2 linked regions of the Actinocorallia herbida genome follow. The protein of the gene in region 1 interacts with the protein of each later gene in a pairwise test. Links are inferred from orthologs where the notes say so. Each region holds a gene or a part of one and is shown in the gene's direction. Other genes may lie near its edges. The genes, in order: EDD29_RS35190 and ftsZ.

Region 1 (10,012 bases):
GCGGCCGCCGCCCTCGCGCTGCGCCAGCGGTCGCCGCTGCCGACCGCGGTCTTCTCCGGCACCCTCGTCGCCGGGCTGCTGCTGGCCATGCCCGCGGTGCTCCGCGCGATCCCCGACCGGCCCGAGGACTGGCGCGAGCCGCTCACCGGGCACCCGTGGGCCGCGGCCGCCGCGCTGCTCGCCGCGCTGCCCGTGCTCGCCCTGCGCGGGGTCCGCGCCCCGGTCCCGCTGCCCGCCGCCGAACGGGCCCAGCTGACGCTGCCGCTCGTGCCCGCGGCGGGCCTCGCGTTCCTCGCGGTGCTCGCCGTCGAGCGGGCGTGGGCCCCGGGCGTCAACCTGATCGTCGCCGCGCTGGGCCTCGCCGCGCTCACCGGCATGGCGCTGGCCGCCGGACGCGACGCCTCGGGACCGCTCGCGCCCGGACCGGTCCTGCTGCTCGTCGGGGTGCTCGTGCTGCCGGTGAGCGCGCCGCTCGCGGGGCTCACCGCCACCGCCCGCGGCGTCGGCGCGACCGAGCTGTGGCCCTTCGGCGCGGGCGCGTTCGCCGCGCTCGCCGCCGCCCTGTCGACCGTGCCCCTCGACGCGCGGGGCGCGCGCACCGCGGTCGGTGCGGGCTGCGCGCTGATGGTCGGGGGGACCGGCCTGCTGCTCGCCTACGACCCGCTGTCCGGCGGCCCGCTGCTGGGCCCCGCGCTGGTCTCGCTCGCCGGAGGCGCAGGGCTCGCCCTCGCCTCCTCGCTGCGCGACGCCCCGCCCGGCGCCTTCGGATTCGGGCTCGCGCTGTGCTTCCCCGCGCTGCTGAGCGGCAGCCTCATCGCCGGGTCGCTCCAGCTCGCCGGTCTCGGCCACGCGGGCGCCGGAGACGGCCCGCTGGACTCCCTCGCCTCCGCCCAGCGCGCTTGGACGGCGACCGCCCTGGGCCTCGCCGTGGCCGCGACGTGCCTGGTCCCGGCCGTGCAGGCCGCGGCCCGGCGCCGGGACGCACAGGACACCGATAGGCTTTCCCACCTACCCACCTGATCTGAACAACACTGGAGAACACAGTCGTGTCCGAGCGCACCCTGATCCTGGTCAAGCCCGACGGCGTCCGCAAGGGCCTGGTCGGCGAGGTCCTCTCGCGCATCGAGAACAAGGGCCTGAAGCTGGTCGCGCTCGAGCTGCGCACCCTGACCCGCGACGTCGCCGAGGACCACTACGGCGAGCACCGCGAGCGTCCGTTCTTCGGCGAGCTCGTCGAGTTCATCACCGGCGGCCCGCTCGTCGCCCTGGTCGCCGAGGGCCCCCGCGCCATCGAGGCGTTCCGCGCCCTGGCCGGTGCGACCGACCCCGTCAAGGCGGCCCCCGGCACCCTGCGCGGCGACTTCGCCCTCGAGATCGGCGAGAACATCGTGCACGGTTCCGACTCTCCCGAGTCCGCCGCGCGCGAGGTCAAGCTGTTCTTCCCCGAGCTGGGATGAGCCGCGGCGGGACTCCCGCCGCGCGATACGCACCCGCGAACGCACCGTCCGCCGTATGATCGGCGCGCGGTGCGTTCGCGTTTCCGGTCGTGTGGTTCCGTTTCGCTGTGCAATAGTCGAATCACGCGCGGAATTTCCGATGGCGTCCGCGGCCCGGTGACTGCCGCGGTCGTTGCGGTCGCGTTACGATGAACTCGCCGCTCCGACCGTCATCTCTGGTGCCACTGCCAGTAGGAAGGGCCCCCTTTTCTCCATGGGTAACAAGCTGTCGTTCCTAGGCCGTGATATGGCGGTCGACCTCGGTACCGCCAACACGCTCGTCTATCTGCGTGGCCGCGGGATCGTGCTCAACGAGCCGTCCGTGGTGGCCATCAACACCCACACGGGCAAGATCGTCGCGGTCGGGATCGAGGCGAAACGGATGATCGGCCGCACTCCCGGCAACATCGTCGCGGTCCGCCCGCTCAAGGACGGCGTGATCGCCGACTTCGACGTGACCGAGCGGATGCTGCGGTACTTCATCCAGAAGGTGCACAAGCGCCGGCACTTCGCCAAGCCCCGCATCGTCGTCGCGGTCCCGTCCGGCATCACCGGGGTGGAGCAGCGCGCGGTCAAGGAGGCCGGCTACCAGGCCGGCGCCCGCCGCGTCTACATCATCGAGGAGCCGATGGCCGCGGCGATCGGCGCGGGCCTGCCCGTCTACGAGCCGACCGGCAACATGGTCGTGGACATCGGCGGCGGCACGACGGAGGTGGCCATCATCTCCCTCGGCGGCATCGTCACCAGCCAGTCCGTGCGGGTCGGCGGCGACGAGCTCGACCAGGCCGTCATCACCTTCGCCAAGAAGGAGTACTCGCTGATGCTCGGCGAGCGCAGCGCCGAGGAGATCAAGATCGCGATCGGCAGCGCGTTCCCGACCGGCGGCGAGGACGAGCCCAACTACGAGATCCGGGGCCGCGACCTGGTGTCGGGGCTGCCCAAGACCGTCGTCATCTCCTCCGAGGAGGTCAGGCGCGCGATCGAGGAGCCCGTCAACGCCATCGTCGACGCGGTGAAGACCACCCTCGACAAGTGCCCGCCGGAGCTCTCCGGGGACATCATGGACCGGGGCATCGCCCTGACGGGCGGCGGCGCCCTCCTCAAGCACCTGGACGAACGCGTCCGGGAGGAGACGGGCATGCCGATCCATCTCGTCGACAACCCGCTCGACTCCGTCGTGCTCGGCACCGGCAAGTGCATCGAGGACTTCGAGTCGCTGCGCCAGGTCCTGGTGCCCGAGCCGCGGCGCTGATGCGTGACACCGGCAAGAACCGGCTCGTGCTGGGCGTCCTGCTCGTCGCGTCGCTGGTGCTCATCACCCTCGACTTCCGGGGCGGGGAGAACTCCCCGCTGAACGTGCTGCGCGGGGTCGGTGCCGCTGTCTTCGGCCCGCTGGAGCGGGTCGCGGCCGGCGTCGTCCGGCCCGTCGGCAACACCTTCGACGCGATCCGCGACGCGCCCGGCCAGCGCAGCCGGGCCGAGGACCTGGTCAAGGAGAACCAGGAGCTGCGCGAGCAGCTCCGCTCCACGACCGTCGACAAGGGCCGTGCGGCGCAGCTGGAGAAGCTGCTCGGCAGCGCGGGCCTCGGCGGCTACAAGATCGTCGCGGCGAACGTCATCTCCGCGGGCCAGGGCTTCGAGGACACCGTCACCATCGACGTCGGCACCCTGAGCGGCGTCAAGCCCGACATGACCGTCATGACGGGCGACGGCCTGGTCGGCCGCGTCATCAAGGCGGGACCCGCGTCCGCGACGGTCCTGCTGGCCACCGACTCGGCCTCGACCGTCGGCGCCCGGATGGAGACGTCCAAGGAGATCGGCTCCGTCACCGGCACCGGCCGCCGCGGCTTCGGCGTCGGCGCCGCCACGCTCCGGCTGGAACTGCTCGCCCCCGACGCGCGCCTGTCGCCCGGCCAGCGGGTCGTCACCCTCGGCTCCAAGGACGACAGGCCGTATGTGCCCGGCGTTCCGATCGGGGTCGTGGACCGCGTCGAACAGACCCCGGGAGCCCTCACCCGCACGGCCCTGATCCGGCCGTTCGTCCACTTCTCCGGCCTTGACGTGGTCGGCGTCGTCGTCGCGCCGCCCGCCCGGGACCCGCACGACGCGGTGCTGCCGCCCCGGCCGTCCACCCCGTCCTCCTGAGAACCCGCAGGGGAGCTAGAAAAGCGTGCTGAACTCCGCAGAGGAGGCCCAGGGGGTCAAACTCCGGGCCTTCATCGTCATCGTCGCGGCCATCCTCGTGCAGGTCACCGTGGCCAACCGGCTGCCGCTGCCCGGGGGCGTCACGCCCGACCTCGTCCTGCTCACCGTCCTCGCGCTCGCCCTGTTCAGCGGCGAGCGCGTCGGCATGGTCGCGGGGTTCTGCGCGGGCCTCGCGGTCGACATCGCGCCGCCCGCCGACCACACCATCGGGCGCTACGCCCTAGTGTACTGCCTCATCGGCTACGGCTGCGGCCTGCTGCGGCTCGACGTCCAGCGCTCGCCGGTGCTCCCGTTCTTCATGGTCGCCGCGGGCGCGCTGCTCGGCAACCTCGCCTACGCGCTCGTCGGAATGCTGCTCGGCGACCCGCGCACCTCCTGGGAGGCGGTGACGAGCGTGGTGCCGCTGGCCGTGCTGTACGACCTGCTGGCCAGCCCGTTCGTCGTCTGGGCCGTGCTGCGGTTCTCGCGCCGTGGCGAACGGCGCGAGCCGCGCGGCGGCCTGTCGGTGCCCGGGTACGCGCGGTTGGGCAGGCAGTCCCGGTGAACGGGCGGACCCGATCGCGGCTCGTGGTGCTGCACGTCCTGGTGGCGGCGCTGCTGCTCGTGCTGGCCGGGCGCATGTGGGTGCTCATGGTCGTCAACGGCGAGCACTACCGGACCGTCGCCGCCGAGAACCGCACCCGCGACATCGTCGTCCCCGCCGTCCGCGGCTCCATCCTGGACGTCGAGGGCCGCCCCCTGGTCCGCAACCGCACGGCCCTCGTGGTGTCGGTCGACCTGACCGTCCTCGGCAGGCTGCCCGACCGGGGCAAGAGCGTCGTCGCGGAGCTGGCGAAGGTGCTCGGCACCACGCCGGAGGACCTCCAGCAGCGGACCCGGCTGTGCTCGCCGACCGTCCCGCGGCCGTGCTGGCCCGGCTCGCCCTACCAGCCGATCCCCGTCGACGACAGGGTCACCGCCAAGGAGGGCCTCCAGATCCTGGAGCGCCAGGAGGAGTTCCCCGGCGTCATCGCCCAGGTCCAGGCGGTGCGCGAGCACCCCGAGCCGGACGGCGCCAGCGCAGCCCAGACGCTCGGCTACCTCCAGCCCATCACCCAGGAGGAGATGGACCAGCGCGAGGGACTGCGCGTCACCGGGTTCGCGGGCGTCGACCTCATCGGCCGCGACGGCCTGGAGGCCACCTACGACGCGGACCTGCGCGGCAGCCCCGGCGTCCGCAAGGTGAACGTCGACGCGCGGGGAAGGGTCACCGGGATCGCCGGCGAACAGGCTCCGGTGCCGGGCTCGCACCTGGTCACCAGCATGGACGCGGGCGTCCAGGCCGCGGTCGAGAACGCGATCGCCGAACAGGTCGACAAGGTCAAGAAGGCGGGCGGCAAGCCGGCCGCGGCGGGCGTCGTCCTGGAGGTGAACACCGGCCGGGTCGTCGCGCTCGCCAGCTACCCCACCTATGACCCCTCGATCTGGACCGGGGGCATCTCCCAGGAGGAGTACGACGCGCTGCTCGGCAAGAAGCGCGGCGAACCGCTCATCTCCCGGGCGATCTCGGGCCAGTTCCCGCCCGGCTCGACCTTCAAGATCTCCTCGGTGGCCGCCGCCGTCAACGACGGCAACTCGCTGAGGGGCACCTACGACTGCCCCGGCTCCTTCATGGTCGGCGACCGGGCGTTCCAGAACTTCGAGGGCCAGGGGCACGGCCCGATGAGCCTGCACACCGCCCTCGTGGTCTCCTGCGACACGATCTTCTACAAGTTCGCCTACGACGCCTGGCTCAAGGACGGGTCCACCAAGCCGGTCAAGAACCCGAAGGACCCGATGGTCGGCATGGCCAGGAAGTTCGGGTTCGGCACCAGGACCGGGGTCGACCTGCCGGGCGAGTCCCCCGGCCGCATCCCCGACCGGACCTGGAAGAAGGACTACTGGGCGGCGACGAAGACCGAGAACTGCAAGCGGGCCAAGACGGGCTACCCCGAGGTCAGCAGCCCCACCCGGGCCGCCTACCTGAGCGCGATCGCCAAGGAGAACTGCCTGGAGGGCTTCGTCTGGCGGGCCGGCGACGCGGCGAACTTCTCCGTCGGCCAGGGCGACGTCCTGGTCACCCCGCTCCAGCTCGCCCGCGCGTACGCGGCCATCGCCAACGGCGGCACCCTGGTCACCCCCCACGTCGGGACCGCCCTGGTCCGCCCCGACGGAACCGTCGTGCGGCGGATCGAGCCGAAGCCCGCGGGCAAGCTGCCCGTCGACGGCAAGACCATCACCTACATCCGCAAGGCGCTCGCCGAGGTCACCACGCAGGGCACCGCGGCGGGGGCCTTCGGCGGCTTCCCGATGGACAAGGTCCACATCGCGGGCAAGACCGGCACCGCGGAGGTCTACGGCTACGACGACACCGCGTGGTTCGCCTCCTTCGCGCCCGCGGAGAAGCCCGAGTACGCGGTCGTCGTGATGGTCACCGACGCGGGCACCGGTGGCGCGTTCGCCGCCCCGGCCGTCCGCAAGATCTACGAGGCGATCTACGGGCTCGGCGGCGTGAAGGCGTCCCTGCCCGACGGCCACCTCCCGACGAGCCTGCCGGAGGTGGCGCCATGAGCGCCGGGTACGGAGCGGCGCGCCAGCCCTGGCCGCAGCGGCTGACCGAGCACAGGTCACTCCTCCGCCGCCTCGACTGGGGCCTCATCGTGCCGGTGATCGCGCTCGGCGTGATCAGCTCGCTGTTGGTGTACTCCGCGACCCGGGCCGGACTGCGCGCCGACCCCGAGGCGTTCCTCAAGAAGCACGTGCTGAACCTCGCGATCGGCGCGGTCCTGTACGCGGCCGTCGCGGTGTGCGACTACCGCCTCCTGCGCGCCTACGCGCCGATCCTCTACGGGCTCTCGATCGTCGGCCTCATCGCCGTCCTGACGCCGCTCGGCGACACCGTCAACGGCTCGCACTCCTGGATCGTCATCGGGGGCGGCTTCCAGGTGCAGCCGTCGGAGTTCGCCAAGGTCGGGCTCGTGGTGCTGCTGGCGATGATCCTCGGTGAGCCGCGCGACGGCGAGGTCGGGCCCGGCCGCAAGGACATCCTCATCGCGCTCGGCCTGGCGGGCGCGCCCGCCGCGCTGATCATGCTCCAGCCCGACCTCGGCACCACGATGGTGCTGTGCGTCGTGGTGATCGGGATGCTCGCGCTGTCGGGCGCCTCGAAGATCTGGACCGTCGGGCTGGTCGGCGCGGGCGTCGCGCTGGCCGTGGGCGCGATCATGGCGGGGGTGCTCAAGGCCTACCAGATCGCCCGGTTCACCGCCTTCGTCGACCCGACGGCCGACCCGCGCGGCGCCGGATACAACGCGGCCCAGGCCAAGATCGCGGTCGGGTCCGGCGGCCTGTTCGGCAAGGGCCTGTTCCACGGGGAGCAGACCACCGGGCAGTTCGTCCCCGAGCAGCAGACCGACTTCATCTTCACCGTCGCGGGCGAGGAACTCGGCTATCTCGGCGGGCTCGTGATCGTCGCGCTCATCGGGGTCATCCTGTTCCGCGGCCTGCGGATCGCCGCGCACGCCAGCGACCCCTTCGGCACCCTCGTGGCCGCTGGAGTGGTGTGCTGGCTGGGGTTCCAGACGTTCGAGAACATCGGCATGTGCATCGGCATCATGCCGATCACCGGCCTGCCGCTGCCGTTCGTCTCCTATGGTGGATCGGCGACGTTCGCCGCGATGATCGCGCTCGGCCTGCTCCAGGGTGTCCACGTCCGAGGCAGGAGCGCCTGAAGCCCGGTAGCCTGGGGTTTTGACCGGGCGTCCCGGAACATCCCCGCGATTCCCGCATTCGTTGATCTTGCCGTGTAACGATCTGGAAGGTCCGTCATGTCTGTTGAGTCGGTGTTCGCGCGGCTCGAGCCGCTGCTGCCGTCGGTGCAGAAGCCGATCCAGTACGTGGGCGGCGAGCTGAACTCCACGGTCAAGGACTGGGATTCGGCCGAGGTGCGCTGGGCCCTGATGTACCCGGACGCCTATGAGGTCGGCCTGCCCAACCAGGGCGTCCAGATCCTCTACGAGGTGCTGAACGAGCGCGAGGGGGTGCTGGCCGAGCGGACGTACTCGGTCTGGCCCGACCTCGAGGCGATCATGCGCGAGCACAAGATCCCGCAGTTCACCGTCGACGGCCACCGCCCGGTCGGCGCGTTCGACATCCTCGGGGTGTCCTTCTCCACCGAGCTCGGCTACACCAACCTGCTGACCGCGCTCGACCTCGCGGGGATGCCCCTGCTCGCCGCCGACCGGCGCGAGGAGGACCCGATCGTCCTGGCGGGCGGCCACGCGGCGTTCAACCCCGAGCCGATCGCCGACTTCGTCGACGCCGCGGTGCTCGGCGACGGCGAGGAGATCTCGCTCAAGATCACCGAGGTGATCCGGGAGTGGAAGCGCGAGGGCCGTCCCGAAGGCCGCGACGGCCTGCTGCACCGCCTCGCGGTGTCCGGCGGCGTCTACGTGCCGAAGTTCTACGACGTCACCTACCTGCCCGACGGCAGGATCCAGCGGGTCGCGCCGAACCGGCAGGGCGTGCCGTGGCAGATCGTCAAGCACACCGTCATGGACCTCGACGCCTGGCCCTACCCGAAGAACCCGCTGGTCCCGCTGGCCGAGACCGTCCATGAGCGCTTCTCGGTGGAGATCTTCCGCGGCTGCACCCGCGGCTGCCGGTTCTGCCAGGCCGGCATGATCACCCGTCCGGTGCGCGAGCGCTCGATCACCACGATCGGCGACATGGTCCAGCAGGGCCTCAAGGCGTCCGGCTTCAACGAGGTCGGCCTGCTGTCGCTGTCGTCGGCCGACCACAGCGAGATCGGCGAGGTCGCCAAGGGGCTCGCCGACCGCTACGAGGGCACCAAGACCTCGCTGTCCCTGCCGTCCACCCGGGTGGACGCCTTCAACATCACCCTGGCCAACGAGTTCTCCCGCAACGGCCGCCGCTCCGGCCTGACCTTCGCGCCCGAGGGCGGCTCCGAGCGGATGCGCAAGGTGATCAACAAGATGGTGTCGGAGGACGACCTCATCCGCACCGTCACCACCGCGTACGAGAACGGCTGGCGCCAGGTCAAGCTCTACTTCATGTGCGGCCTCCCCACCGAGGAGGACGAGGACGTCATGGCGATCGCCGACATGGCCAGACGGGTCATCCAGGCGGGCCGGGACGCCACGGGCAGCCGTGACATCCGCTGCACCGTGTCCATCGGCGGGTTCGTGCCGAAGCCGCACACGCCCTTCCAGTGGGCCGCGCAGGCCGATCATGAGACCGTCGACCGGCGGCTGCGCGCGCTGCGGGACGAACTGCGCAACGACAAGCGGTACGGCCGCGCCATCGGCATGCGCTACCACGACGGCAAGCCCTCGGTGATCGAGGGACTGCTGTCACGCGGCGACCGCCGGGTCGGCGCGGTGATCCGCGCGGTGTGGGAGGACGGCGGCCGGTTCGACGGCTGGTCCGAGCACTTCTCCTACGAGCGCTGGATGGCCAAGGCCGCCGAGGTCTTCGAGGAGGGTCCCGTCGACCTCGACTGGTACACCGTGCGCGAGCGCGAAGAGGTCGAGGTCCTGCCCTGGGACCACCTGGACGCCGGACTCGACCGCGAGTGGCTCTGGCAGGACTGGCGCGAGGCCATCGACGACGGCGCCGAGGTCGAGGACTGCCGCTGGACCCCCTGCTACGACTGCGGGGTCTGCCCGTCGATGGGCACCGAGATCCAGATCGGCCCGACCGGCCGGAAGCTGCTGCCCCTCAGCGTCGTGAACGGCTGAGGAGACCGGTGGGTCTCCGCGGTCTCCTGAGATCGCGGAGACAGGGCGGTTGAGATCCCCGTCACAGGGGAACAGCTCGGGTGGAACCCCGTTCGGGGGACGCGCTGGACAAAGGCGTTCGCCGCGCACCGTACTCTAGGTTCAGACACTCGTTGTACGACGGTGGTCGCATCGAAGGGCGGACCGATGAAAATCGGTCTGATTCGGAGCACCGGGCCGCCGAGAGAGAACGTGCTAGTAGGAAGGACAGACCACTGGCCCCCATGCCGGACGGTCCTGCACCGGCCCCGGTGACCCAGAAGCTGCGGATCCGCTATGCCAAGCGCGGCCGCCTCAGGTTCACCAGCCACCGTGACATCTCCCGGGCCGTGGAACGCGCAGTGAGGCGCGCCGGGATCCCTGTCGCGTTCAGTGCCGGATTCACTCCGCACCCGAAGATCTCTTACGCGGGTGCGGCGGCTACGGGAACGGCCAGCGAGGCTGAGTACCTGGAGATCGGGCTCACCGAGAACCGCGACCCTGCGCGGATCCGGG
Region 2 (9,906 bases), 6.2 Mb from region 1 along the record:
TGCGGGGCCTGTCGCTGCTCAGCCGCAAGCAGGTGCTGGACGTGGCGCTGGTCCCCGTCGGCACCCCGATGGCGCGGCTCGACGCCGGCGCGGTCGAGCGGCGGATCTCCGCGGTGCGCGAGGTGGAGTCGGTGAAGGCCGAGCGGGCGTGGCCCACGACCCTGGTGATCCGGGTCGTCGAACGGGTGCCGGTGGCGGTGGTGGCGGGGGAGGGCGGCTACGCGCAGCTCGATCGATTCGGTGTGACAGTTCTCACCGGCCCGCGCAAGCCCGGCCACCTGCCGGAACTCGTCGTGGCGGCGCCCGGCGCGGGCGATCCGGCGACCAGGTCGGGCCTCGCGGTGCTGCGCGATCTGCCGGACGGGTGGCGGGCCCGGCTGACCGAGGTCGAGGTGCCGGGTCCCGAACACGTCGTACTGCGGCTGAACGGGGGCGTCGCCGTGGTCTGGGGTGCGGCCGAGCGGGGCGCCGAGAAGATCAAGTTGCTGGAGGCGCTGCTTTCCACGAAAGCGGGAAAGGCGGCCCGGACCATAGATGTGAGTGCCCCGGGAGTGGTCACTACCAGATGATCGGTAATTCCCGCGAATCGGGGCGAGCGGCGCGCACTACGACACGCCGAATTCCTCGGTGCGCGGTTAGTTGACCCTGATGGGGGGCGGCCCTACTGTCCCTAGCAGCCCTCAGGTTTACATAACTGTAAGCCTCAAGTAGAGGGTAAAGGTTAGTCCCCGTAGTACGAGTAGTCCGAACAGCAAGCTAGCGGAAAGGCCCCTCACCGTGGCAGCACCGCAGAACTACCTCGCGGTCATCAAAGTCGTCGGCATCGGCGGTGGCGGTGTCAATGCCGTCAACCGGATGATCGAAGAGGGGCTCAAGGGCGTCGAGTTCATCGCGATCAACACCGACGCGCAGGCGCTGCTCATGAGCGACGCCGACGTCAAGCTCGACGTCGGCCGCGAACTGACCCGCGGCCTCGGCGCGGGCGCCAACCCCGAAGTCGGCCGCAAGGCCGCCGAAGACCACCGCGAGGAGATCGAGGAGGTCCTCAAGGGGGCCGACATGGTCTTCGTCACCGCGGGAGAGGGCGGCGGCACCGGCACCGGCGGCGCCCCCGTCGTCGCGAACATAGCGCGCACCCTCGGCGCGCTGACCATCGGTGTGGTCACCCGGCCGTTCAGCTTCGAGGGCAAGCGCCGCGCGATGCAGGCCGAGGCGGGGATAGAGACCCTGCGCGACGAGGTCGACACCCTGATCGTCATCCCGAACGACAGGCTGCTGTCGATCTCCGACCGGCAGGTCAGCGTCCTGGACGCCTTCAAGGCGGCCGACCAGGTGCTCCTGTCCGGTGTCCAGGGCATCACCGACCTCATCACCACCCCCGGCCTGATCAACCTCGACTTCGCCGACGTCAAGTCGGTCATGTCCGGGGCGGGCTCCGCCCTCATGGGCATCGGCTCGGCCCGCGGCGACGACCGCTCGGTGGCCGCGGCCGAGATGGCGATCTCCAGCCCGCTGCTGGAGGCCAGCATCGACGGCGCCCACGGCGTCCTCCTGAGCATCTCCGGCGGGTCGGATCTCGGCCTGTTCGAGATCAACGAGGCCGCGCAGCTCGTGTCCAACGCCGCGGCGTCCGACGCCAACATCATCTTCGGCGCGGTCATCGACGACGCGCTGGGCGACGAGGTGCGGGTCACCGTGATCGCGGCGGGCTTCGACGAGCTCCAGCCGGCGGCACCCGAACCGGAGGCCAAGAAACTGCCACCGCCTCCTCCCCGGCCCACGGTCACCGAGGCGGCGGCGAAATCCACCGCTTCGGTGCCGGAACCCACCTCGGCGCCCGCGGCGGAGCGGACCCCCGAGCCCGTCGCCGAGACGGAGCCGGTCGCCGAGGCCGCCGGTGACGAAGAGTCGGACGCGGCGCACCCTAAGGTGCCGCGGCCGGCGCCGGAGCCGCCCGCGGTGACCCGGATGGACCGTTTCCTCGGCGGCGAGCCGGTCCGGCGTCGCACGCCCCCGGTCGAGTTCGAAGAAGAGATCGACGTGCCGGACTTCCTGAAGTAGCCCCTCCCCGAAACAGGATCATGACTCGTGCAGATGAGCTCGCGGACGCCTTGGAGGGCGTCCGCGCGCGCATCGCGCTCGCGTGCGACAAGGCCGGGCGCGACCCGGCCGAGATCACGCTGATCGCGGTGACCAAGACCAGGCCCGCCTCCGACGTCCGGCTGCTGGCCGGGCTCGGGGTGACCGACGTCGGGGAGAACCGCGACCAGGAGGCGGGCGCCAAGGCCGCCGAGTGCCGTGATCTTCCGCTCACCTGGCACTTCGTCGGCAGGCTCCAGACGAACAAGGTGAAGTCGGTGCTGCGGTACGCCTCGGTCGTCCACTCCGTGGACCGGCCGAGGCTGGTCACGGCGCTGTCGGCGGAGGCGGTGGAGCGGCCGGAGCCGGTGCGCTGCCTCGTCCAGGTCTCGCTCGATCCCCCGGAGGCCGACGGGCGCGGGGGCGCTCGGGCCGAGGACGTTCCGGCGCTGGCCGAGGCGATCGCGCAGGCTCCCGGGCTGGAGCTGGGCGGGGTCATGGCGGTGGCGCCGCTGGGGGAGGACCCGGGTCCGGCCTTCGCCAGGCTCGCCGAACTCGCCGCCGCGATCAGGGCGGATCATCCCGAGGCGCGGATCGTCTCGGCGGGCATGAGCGGGGACCTCGACGAGGCGATCGCCTGTGGTGCGACACACGTCCGCATCGGTACGGCGTTGCTCGGCGGCAGACGGGCAATCGTCGGGTAATGTCCGCCCTGTAGGTAGCGGACGCCGTCCGACAAGAGGGTCGAAACCAGACACTCTGGACGGGATTTCGGATCGGAGGGGTCCATGGCCAGCGCGATGCGCAAGATGGCGGTCTATCTCGGCCTCGTCGAGGACGACCGCTACGACTACGACGATTACGAGGACTACGACGAGGCGGAGACCGCGGCCGAGACCGCCGTCCCGCGCCGCAGGCAGCCGGTCGAGGAGGACGCCGCGGCGCAGCTCGCCCTCGACCCCCCGGCTCCGCCGCGCGAGCGCACCCAGCCCGCCCTCTCCGATTTGGCGCGTATCACTACGCTTCACCCGAGGACGTACAACGAGGCACGTCTCATCGGCGAGCACTTCCGTGAGGGCACGCCGGTGATCATGAACCTCACCGAGATGATCGACAGCGACGCCAAGCGTCTCGTCGACTTCGCGGCCGGCCTCATCTTCGGGCTCCATGGGAGCATCGAGCGCGTTACTAACAAGGTGTTCTTGCTGTCCCCCGCCAATGTTGAGGTCACCGCCGAAGACAAGGCCCGGATGGCAGAACGCGGATTCTTCAACCAAAGCTGACAGCCACATGCGAGAGTGTCCGTGACAGTCGTTGGAGCCGTTCTTACGGTGATCTTGTATCTGTTCCTGCTGGTCTTGATCGGCAGGTTGATCCTCGATTACCTCAAGTTGTACGCGGAGAGCACGTCTAAGCAGCCTTGGCGGCCCCAGGGAGTCGTCCTCCTGTTCGCCGAACCGATCTGGACGATCACCGAGCCGGTCCTCGTGCGGCTGAGGCGTATCTTCAAACCGTTGCGATTGGGTAACGTGAGTCTCGACCTGAGTTTCATGGTGCTGTTCCTGATCGTCTTGATCCTCATCAGGGTGGTCGGTGCACTGACGACATGATCGTCTTCGCCGTGGGGCTTTGATCGGATACCGTCCTGTGGACAGACTCCAAGCGCGCCAAGGAGACCAACATGCCGCTGACACCCGCGGATGTGCGGAACAAGCAGTTCAGTACGACCAGGCTGCGGCCCGGTTATGACGAGGAAGAGGTAGACGCCTTCCTTGATGAGGTCGAGGCAGAGCTCGACAGGCTGATCCAGGAGAACGAGGAGCTGCGCGCGAAGCTGGCCGAGTGCCTGCGCGGCAAGGTGCCCGCGATGGCCGCGCCCATCGTGGAGCCCAAGCCCGACCTGGCACCGCAGATGCCCGAGCCGATGCTCCAGCAGCAGCCGCCGATGCAGCCGCAGCAGGTCGAGCCGGTCATGGGCCTCACCCAGCACGCCGCCGAGCAGATCAACCCGCGGCCTTCCACCGAGGACAACATGGACACCGCGGCGCGCGTGCTCGCGCTGGCGCAGCAGACCGCCGACCAGGCGATCGCCGACGCCCGCCGCGAAGCCGACGAGCACCTCGGCCGGGCCCGCCGCGAGGCGGAGGACATTCTCGGCAAGGCGCGCCGCCAGGCCGACCAGATCGTTTCCGAGGCCCGGTCCCGCGCCGAGCAGCTCGACCGCGACGCCCAGGAGCGGCACCGCCAGGTCATGGGCTCGCTCGTGCAGCAGCGTGAGGAGCTGGAGCGCCGCGTGGACGACCTGCGCGCCTTCGAGCGCGAGTACCGCAGCCGCCTCAAGGCCTACCTCGAGGGTCAGCTGCGTGAACTCGAGGCCGGCGCCGAGACGTTCCAGCCTTCGCTGACCGGACCGCAGCAGCCCGTCGCCGTGCCCGTGCACGCGGGGGCCACGCAGTCCGCGCCCGTCGTCACCGGCCCGACTCCGTTCCCGCCCCCGTCCGAGCCCGCCCAGCACGGCGGCGCGACGGGTGCGTTCCACGTGGGCGAGCCTCCGCAGGACCGACGCTGACCCGTCGCCGGCGGGATGAGCCGGTTTCGCGCGAGGGGACGGACGTGTCCTGCGGTGGGCGCTATGGCCTTCCGCAGACACGGCATGTCATCGCCTGACCTGTGACACGGTCGTCAGGCGATAGGGTGCTGCCCACGGCGGTGGTCCCGCCCGTTGAGGCGTCCGCACCGGCCGCGAGGCACCGCCGCGAGACCGGGAACCGGGGAGTTAGGGAGACCTAGTGATCATCCTGAGTGGCCTGCTCGTGATCGGTGCGATCGCGCTGCTGGTGGCGGGGATAGTCGTGCAGGACGAGGCGGTCGTAGGACTGCACGGGCTGCAGTTGATGTACATCTCGATAGCCGTCAGCATCGTGTCGTTCCTCTGCCTGGCCATAGGGGTCTTCCTGCGCCGCAAGGAGCTGTTCGGCACCGCGCCGGCCCGCGCCGCGGCGCCCAAGTCCCGCCAGCCGGGCCGGGCCGCCCGACAGGCCGCAGCCCGGACGGTCGAGGAGGAGCCCGCCGAGCGCGAGGAGGCGACACCGGTCGCCTTCCCGATGCCGTCGGGTCAGGTCCCCGAGGACGCGATCGTGCACGTGGTGCCCGGCCGCAAGCGCTACCACCTCGACAGCTGCCGGCAGCTCGCCGGCCGCCAGACCGAGGAGCTCACCTACGTCGAGGCGCAGGAGGAGGGGTTCAGCCCCTGCACCGCCTGTCTGCCGGACACCGCACTGGCGGCGCGCGCCATTGCGGGTCCGGCGGATGAGGACGGTGCGTCCTCCGGCCTCGACGGTGAGCCGTCGGGCGCCACCGGGTCGGACGCCCCGCGTCCGGGAGCCGAGCCGTTCCCGACCATCGCCGACACCCGGCGCACGGAGTTCTCCGCGGCGCCGTACGCCGACGCCCCGTTCGGCGGCGACGCGCCTTACGGCAGCGACTCGCCGTACGGCGAGATCTCCTACACCAGCGACACCTCCGCCTACCGCGGCGAGACCTCGTTCGGCGGTGCCGACAGGTTCGAGCGGCCCGAGCGGCCCGAGCCCGTCGACCGGTGGAGCACCCCCGTCGACCCGGCGCCCGCGCCGCTGCCCGCCCCGTCGCTGTCGCCGGTGGAGGACACCGTGACGGACTGGGTGCCCACGCCGTTCCCGCCGAGCCCGCTCGACAAGGACTTCCCGATTCAGGACCACCCCGCCGAGTCCGAGCCGGAGCCCGCCGAGGAGGGCGACGGCCACTGGAAGCGGGTGGTCGAGCCCGTCGCCGCCGAGCCCGTCGCCAGGACCGGTCAGGTCAAGGTCATCGACGAGGAGCCGGAGCCGGAGCCGGAGGAGCCTTCCGCGCCGCTGCCGATCGTGCCCGCGCCCGCGGCCGAGGTGGCCGCCGAGGCCGGGCCCCTGGTGAGCGTGCCGGAGTCCCGGGAGTCCGACGACGCCCTGGCCGTCGAGGCCGAGGAGCACGACGAGGCCGGGGACGACGTGGCGGAGTCGGCCGCCGAGGGCCCGCTCGTGCGGATCCTGTCCGGCACCAAGCGCTACCACCGGCCCGAGTGCGCCCTCATCGAGGACATCGGCGAGGACGACGAGGATCTGGAGTCCCTGCCGCGCGGCGAGGCCAAGGACCGGGGCTGCACCCCCTGCCTGGTCTGCCAGCCCGACAAGGAGCCCGCGGTCTGATCCGCAGCCGAGCAGCGAAGCACCCCGTGCCCGATGGGCGCGGGGTGCTGTCGTCTTTCCGCCCGGGGCTCGGCGGGGCCCGGGGATCAGCCCAGGAGGTCCTTCCAGCGGCCCTTGCCCTTGGGGGGCTTGCGCTTGAAGTCGAGGCCGCCGAGCAGGACGAAGCCGGTGAAGCGGATGACCGGCGCGTTCGGGTCGAGGGTGTCGTTCTTCGGGTCGCCCGCGCCGCCGAGGACGGCCGTGGTGTCGACCTCCACCCGGACGCCCGGCGGCACGGTCACCTCGACGCCGCCCAGGAGGCAGCTGACGTTGACGACGACCTCGCGCTGGGTGAGCACCGCGTTCCGGAAGTCGAGTTCGACCCCGCCCAGCACGCAGTTGACCGTCGTGACCGGTTCGACGAGCCAGCGGCCCTTGCGCTCCACGCCGCTCAGCACGCAGGTGATCGTGCTGGACGGCCTTGACGGCGGGGGAAGCTCGGCGTCGTCCTTGCGCAGCGAGACCCGGGGCCGCGCGGAGTCCTGGGGGAGGTCGGCGGTGAGGGGGGCGAGCTCTGCGTAGGTCTTGGCGGCGTACAGCAGCTCGAGGCGCTCGGAGTGCTCCTCGGGGCTGAGGCGGCCTTCGGCCATGGCCGTGCCGAGGAGCGCCGCGACCTCGTCCCGGTCGGCGTCGGAGGCGCGAAGGTCGGGCTTCTTTTCGAGTTCCACGCCTTCCACTATGGCCTAGGCGGAAGGGTCTCCCCAGGGTTCTCGGGCGAGATGCGGGGAATGTCGGGGTGGACCCCTAAGGGTCCACCCCGATGCGTCACACCCGGCTCAGGGCGAACGCCAGACCCAGGTCGGCGTCGGTGTGGGTGGGTTCGGCGGCGCCCTCGGTGAGGGCGTCGGCGAGGACCTCTCCGGCGACCTCGGCACCGTGCGCGCGCAGCGCCGCGGCCATGTCGCCGTCGGTCGCGGTCCAGACCAGCCGGATGCGGTCGGTGACCTCGAGGCCGGACTGCTTGCGGGCGTCCTGGATCATCCGGACGGCCTCGCGGGCGAGGCCCGCCAGGCGCAGCGCGGGGGTGATCTCCAGGTCGAGGGCGAGGGTCTCGCCGCCCGCGGACTCCACGGCCCAGCCGGAGCGGGGCCGCTCGGTGACGATGACGTCGCCGGCGCCCAGCTCGACCGTGCCGACCTGGGGCACCTCGAAGGTGTGGGCGCCCGCGCGCACGTCCGCGACGAGCTCGACCGGGTCGGCCGCGGTGACCGCCTTGGCGACCAGCGGGGTCTGCTTGCCGTACCGCTTGCCCAGCTCGCGGAAGTTCGGCTTCACCTCGTACTCGACGAGGTCGCCGCCGATCGACGACAGGTCCTCGAACGCGCCGACGTTCAGCTCCTCGGCGATCTGCGCGCGCAGCGCCTCGGGCAGCCCCGCCCAGCCCGGCGCGCCGACGAGGGCGCGGCCGAGCGGCTGGCGGATGCGGACCGCGGAGGACGTGCGCGCCGCCCGCCCGAGGTCGACCAGCCGGCGGACGAGCGCCATCTGGGCGGTGAGCGCGGTGTCGACGAGCGCGGGGTCGGCCGTCGGCCAGTCCGCCAGGTGGACGGACTCCGGCGCGCCCTCGGGCTTGAGCACGTCCCAGACGTGGTCGGTGAGGAACGGGACGAGCGGGGCCATGAGCCGGGTGAGGGTCTCCAGGCACTCGTACAGGGTCGCGAAGGCCGAGTGGTTCTCCGGGGTGGTCGGGCCCTCCCAGAAGCGGCGGCGGGAGCGCCGGACGTACCAGTTGGACAGGTCGTCGACGAACTCGGTCAGGCGCCGGCCCGCGGCCTGGGTGTCGAACACCTCAAGGGCGGCGGTGACCTCAGCCGTCGTGCGGTGGAGTTCGGCGAGCGCCCAGCGGTCCAGCAGCGGCCGGTCGGCCGGGGCGGGCGCCTCGGCGAGTCGCGCCGGGGTCCAGGCGCCGTCCTGGGCCGCCGCGGCGTTGGCGTACAGGACGAAGAACGACGCGGTGTTCCAGTAGGTCAGCAGGACCTTCCGGACGATCTCCTCAAGGGCGGCGTGGCCGACGCGCCGGGCCGCCCACGGGGAGCCGGAGCAGGCCATGAACCAGCGCAGCGCGTCGGCGCCGTGCTGCTCCATGAGGGGGAGCGGCTGGAGGACGTTGCCGAGGTGCTTGGACATCTTCCGGCCGTCCTCGGCGAGGATCAGGCCGAGGCACAGGACGTTCTCGTACGAGGACTTGTCGAACACCAGGGTGCCGACGGCCATCAGCGAGTAGAACCAGCCGCGGGTCTGGTCGGTGGCCTCGCAGATGAACTGGGCCGGGTAGTTGGCCTCGAACTCGGGCAGGTCGGTGTACGGCGCGCCGTGCTGGGCGAACGGCATGGAGCCCGAGTCGTACCAGGCGTCGATGACGTCGGGGACGCGCTTGGCGGTCTGCGCGCAGACCGGGCAGCCGAAGGTGACGTCGTCGACGAACGGGCGGTGCGGGTCGAGCTCGGAGTGGTCCTCGCCGGCCAGCTCCGACAGCTCCTTCAGCGAGCCGACGCAGGTGACGTGCTCGTCCGGGCAGATCCACAGCGGCAGGGGCGTGCCCCAGTACCGCGAGCGCGACAGGGACCAGTCGACGTTGTTGCGCAGCCACTCGCCGTACCGGCCCTCCTTGATCGTCTCGGGGAACCAGTTCGTCCCGGCGTTCTCGCGGAGCAGCGCGTCCTTGACCGCGGTGGTGCGGATGTACCAGGCGGGCAGCGCGTAGTACAGCAGCGCGGAGTGGCAGCGCCAGCAGTGCGGGTAGCTGTGCTCGAAGTGGCTGCCGCGGAACAGCAGGCCGCGCTCGCGCAGGTCCTCGGTGAGGCGCTCGTCGGCCTCCTTGAACAGGACGCCGCCGACCATCGGGACGTCCTCGGCGAAGCGTCCGTCGGGGCCGATCGGGTTGACCACGGGCAGGCCGTAGCGCTTGCAGGTCTGGAGGTCGTCGGCGCCGAAGGCCGGGGCCTGGTGGACGAGGCCGGTGCCGTCCTCGACGGTGACGTAGTCGGCCAGCAGGACGAAGTGGGCGCCCGGGATCTCGACCAGCTCGAACGGCCGGGAGTACGGGGTGCGCTCCAGCTCGGTGCCGGAGAAGGACTCGCGGGCGGTCCAGCCCTCGCCGAGCGCGCTCTCCAGCAGGGGCTCGGCGACGATCACCGGCTTCTCGCCGTCCTTGACCGCCACCACGTAGGTGACGTCCGGGTGCACGGCGACCGCGGTGTTGGACACCAGGGTCCAGGGCGTGGTGGTCCAGATGAGCAGGTCGGCGCCCTCGAAGCGGCCGGACGTGACGGGCATCCGCACGTAGACCGAGGGGGAGGAGACCGTCTCGTAGCCGCCGGGCTGGCCCAGCTCGTGGTCGGACAGGCCGGTGCCGCAGCGCGGGCAGTACGGGGTGATCCGGTGGTCCTGGAAGAGCAGGCCCTTGTCCCAGATGACCTTGAGCGACCACCAGACCGACTCGACGTAGGCAGGGTCCATGGTCCGGTAGGCGTTCGCCAGGTCCGTCCAGTAGCCCATGCGCTCGGTCATCTCTTCGAACGCGTCGGTGTGCCGCATGACCGAGGCGCGGCAGCGCTCGTTGAACTCG

The links.
Region 2: the proteins of EDD29_RS35190 (region 1) and ftsZ interact in binary tests that used the Escherichia coli proteins (3 or more experiments, as listed by UniProt). The link is inferred for Actinocorallia herbida from one-to-one orthologs.

Annotation. Positions count from the first base shown.
Region 1 is NZ_RJKE01000001.1:7,722,848-7,732,859, reverse strand. What follows is about bases 744-3,729. They hold EDD29_RS35190 (rod shape-determining protein), read left to right. Parts: upstream 744-1,710; coding sequence 1,711-2,748; downstream 2,749-3,729. Other genes in these bases: mreD (rod shape-determining protein MreD), read left to right, coding at 3,667-3,729; mreC (rod shape-determining protein MreC), read left to right, coding at 2,748-3,641; ndk (nucleoside-diphosphate kinase), read left to right, coding at 1,047-1,457; EDD29_RS35200 (hypothetical protein), read left to right, coding at 744-1,020. Outside these bases: more of EDD29_RS35200, read left to right, coding at 1-743; more of mreD, read left to right, coding at 3,730-4,245; mrdA (penicillin-binding protein 2), read left to right, coding at 4,242-6,290; rod shape-determining protein RodA, read left to right, coding at 6,287-7,450; EDD29_RS35165 (TIGR03960 family B12-binding radical SAM protein), read left to right, coding at 7,547-9,478; EDD29_RS35160 (TIGR03936 family radical SAM-associated protein), read left to right, coding at 9,742-10,012. UniProt on the Escherichia coli protein: Forms membrane-associated dynamic filaments that are essential for cell shape determination. Acts by regulating cell wall synthesis and cell elongation, and thus cell shape.
Region 2 is NZ_RJKE01000001.1:1,518,714-1,528,619, forward strand. The notes cover bases 40-2,919. They hold ftsZ (cell division protein FtsZ), read left to right. Parts: upstream 40-777; coding sequence 778-2,061; downstream 2,062-2,919. Other genes in these bases: EDD29_RS07200 (cell division protein FtsQ/DivIB), read left to right, coding at 40-569; EDD29_RS07210 (YggS family pyridoxal phosphate-dependent enzyme), read left to right, coding at 2,082-2,783; EDD29_RS07215 (cell division protein SepF), read left to right, coding at 2,868-2,919. Also shown: more of EDD29_RS07200, read left to right, coding at 1-39; more of EDD29_RS07215, read left to right, coding at 2,920-3,362; EDD29_RS07220 (YggT family protein), read left to right, coding at 3,411-3,689; EDD29_RS07225 (DivIVA domain-containing protein), read left to right, coding at 3,761-4,648; EDD29_RS07230 (hypothetical protein), read left to right, coding at 4,869-6,299; EDD29_RS07235 (DUF1707 SHOCT-like domain-containing protein), read right to left, coding at 6,386-7,006; ileS (isoleucine--tRNA ligase), read right to left, coding at 7,104-9,906. UniProt on the Escherichia coli protein: Essential cell division protein that forms a contractile ring structure (Z ring) at the future cell division site. The regulation of the ring assembly controls the timing and the location of cell division.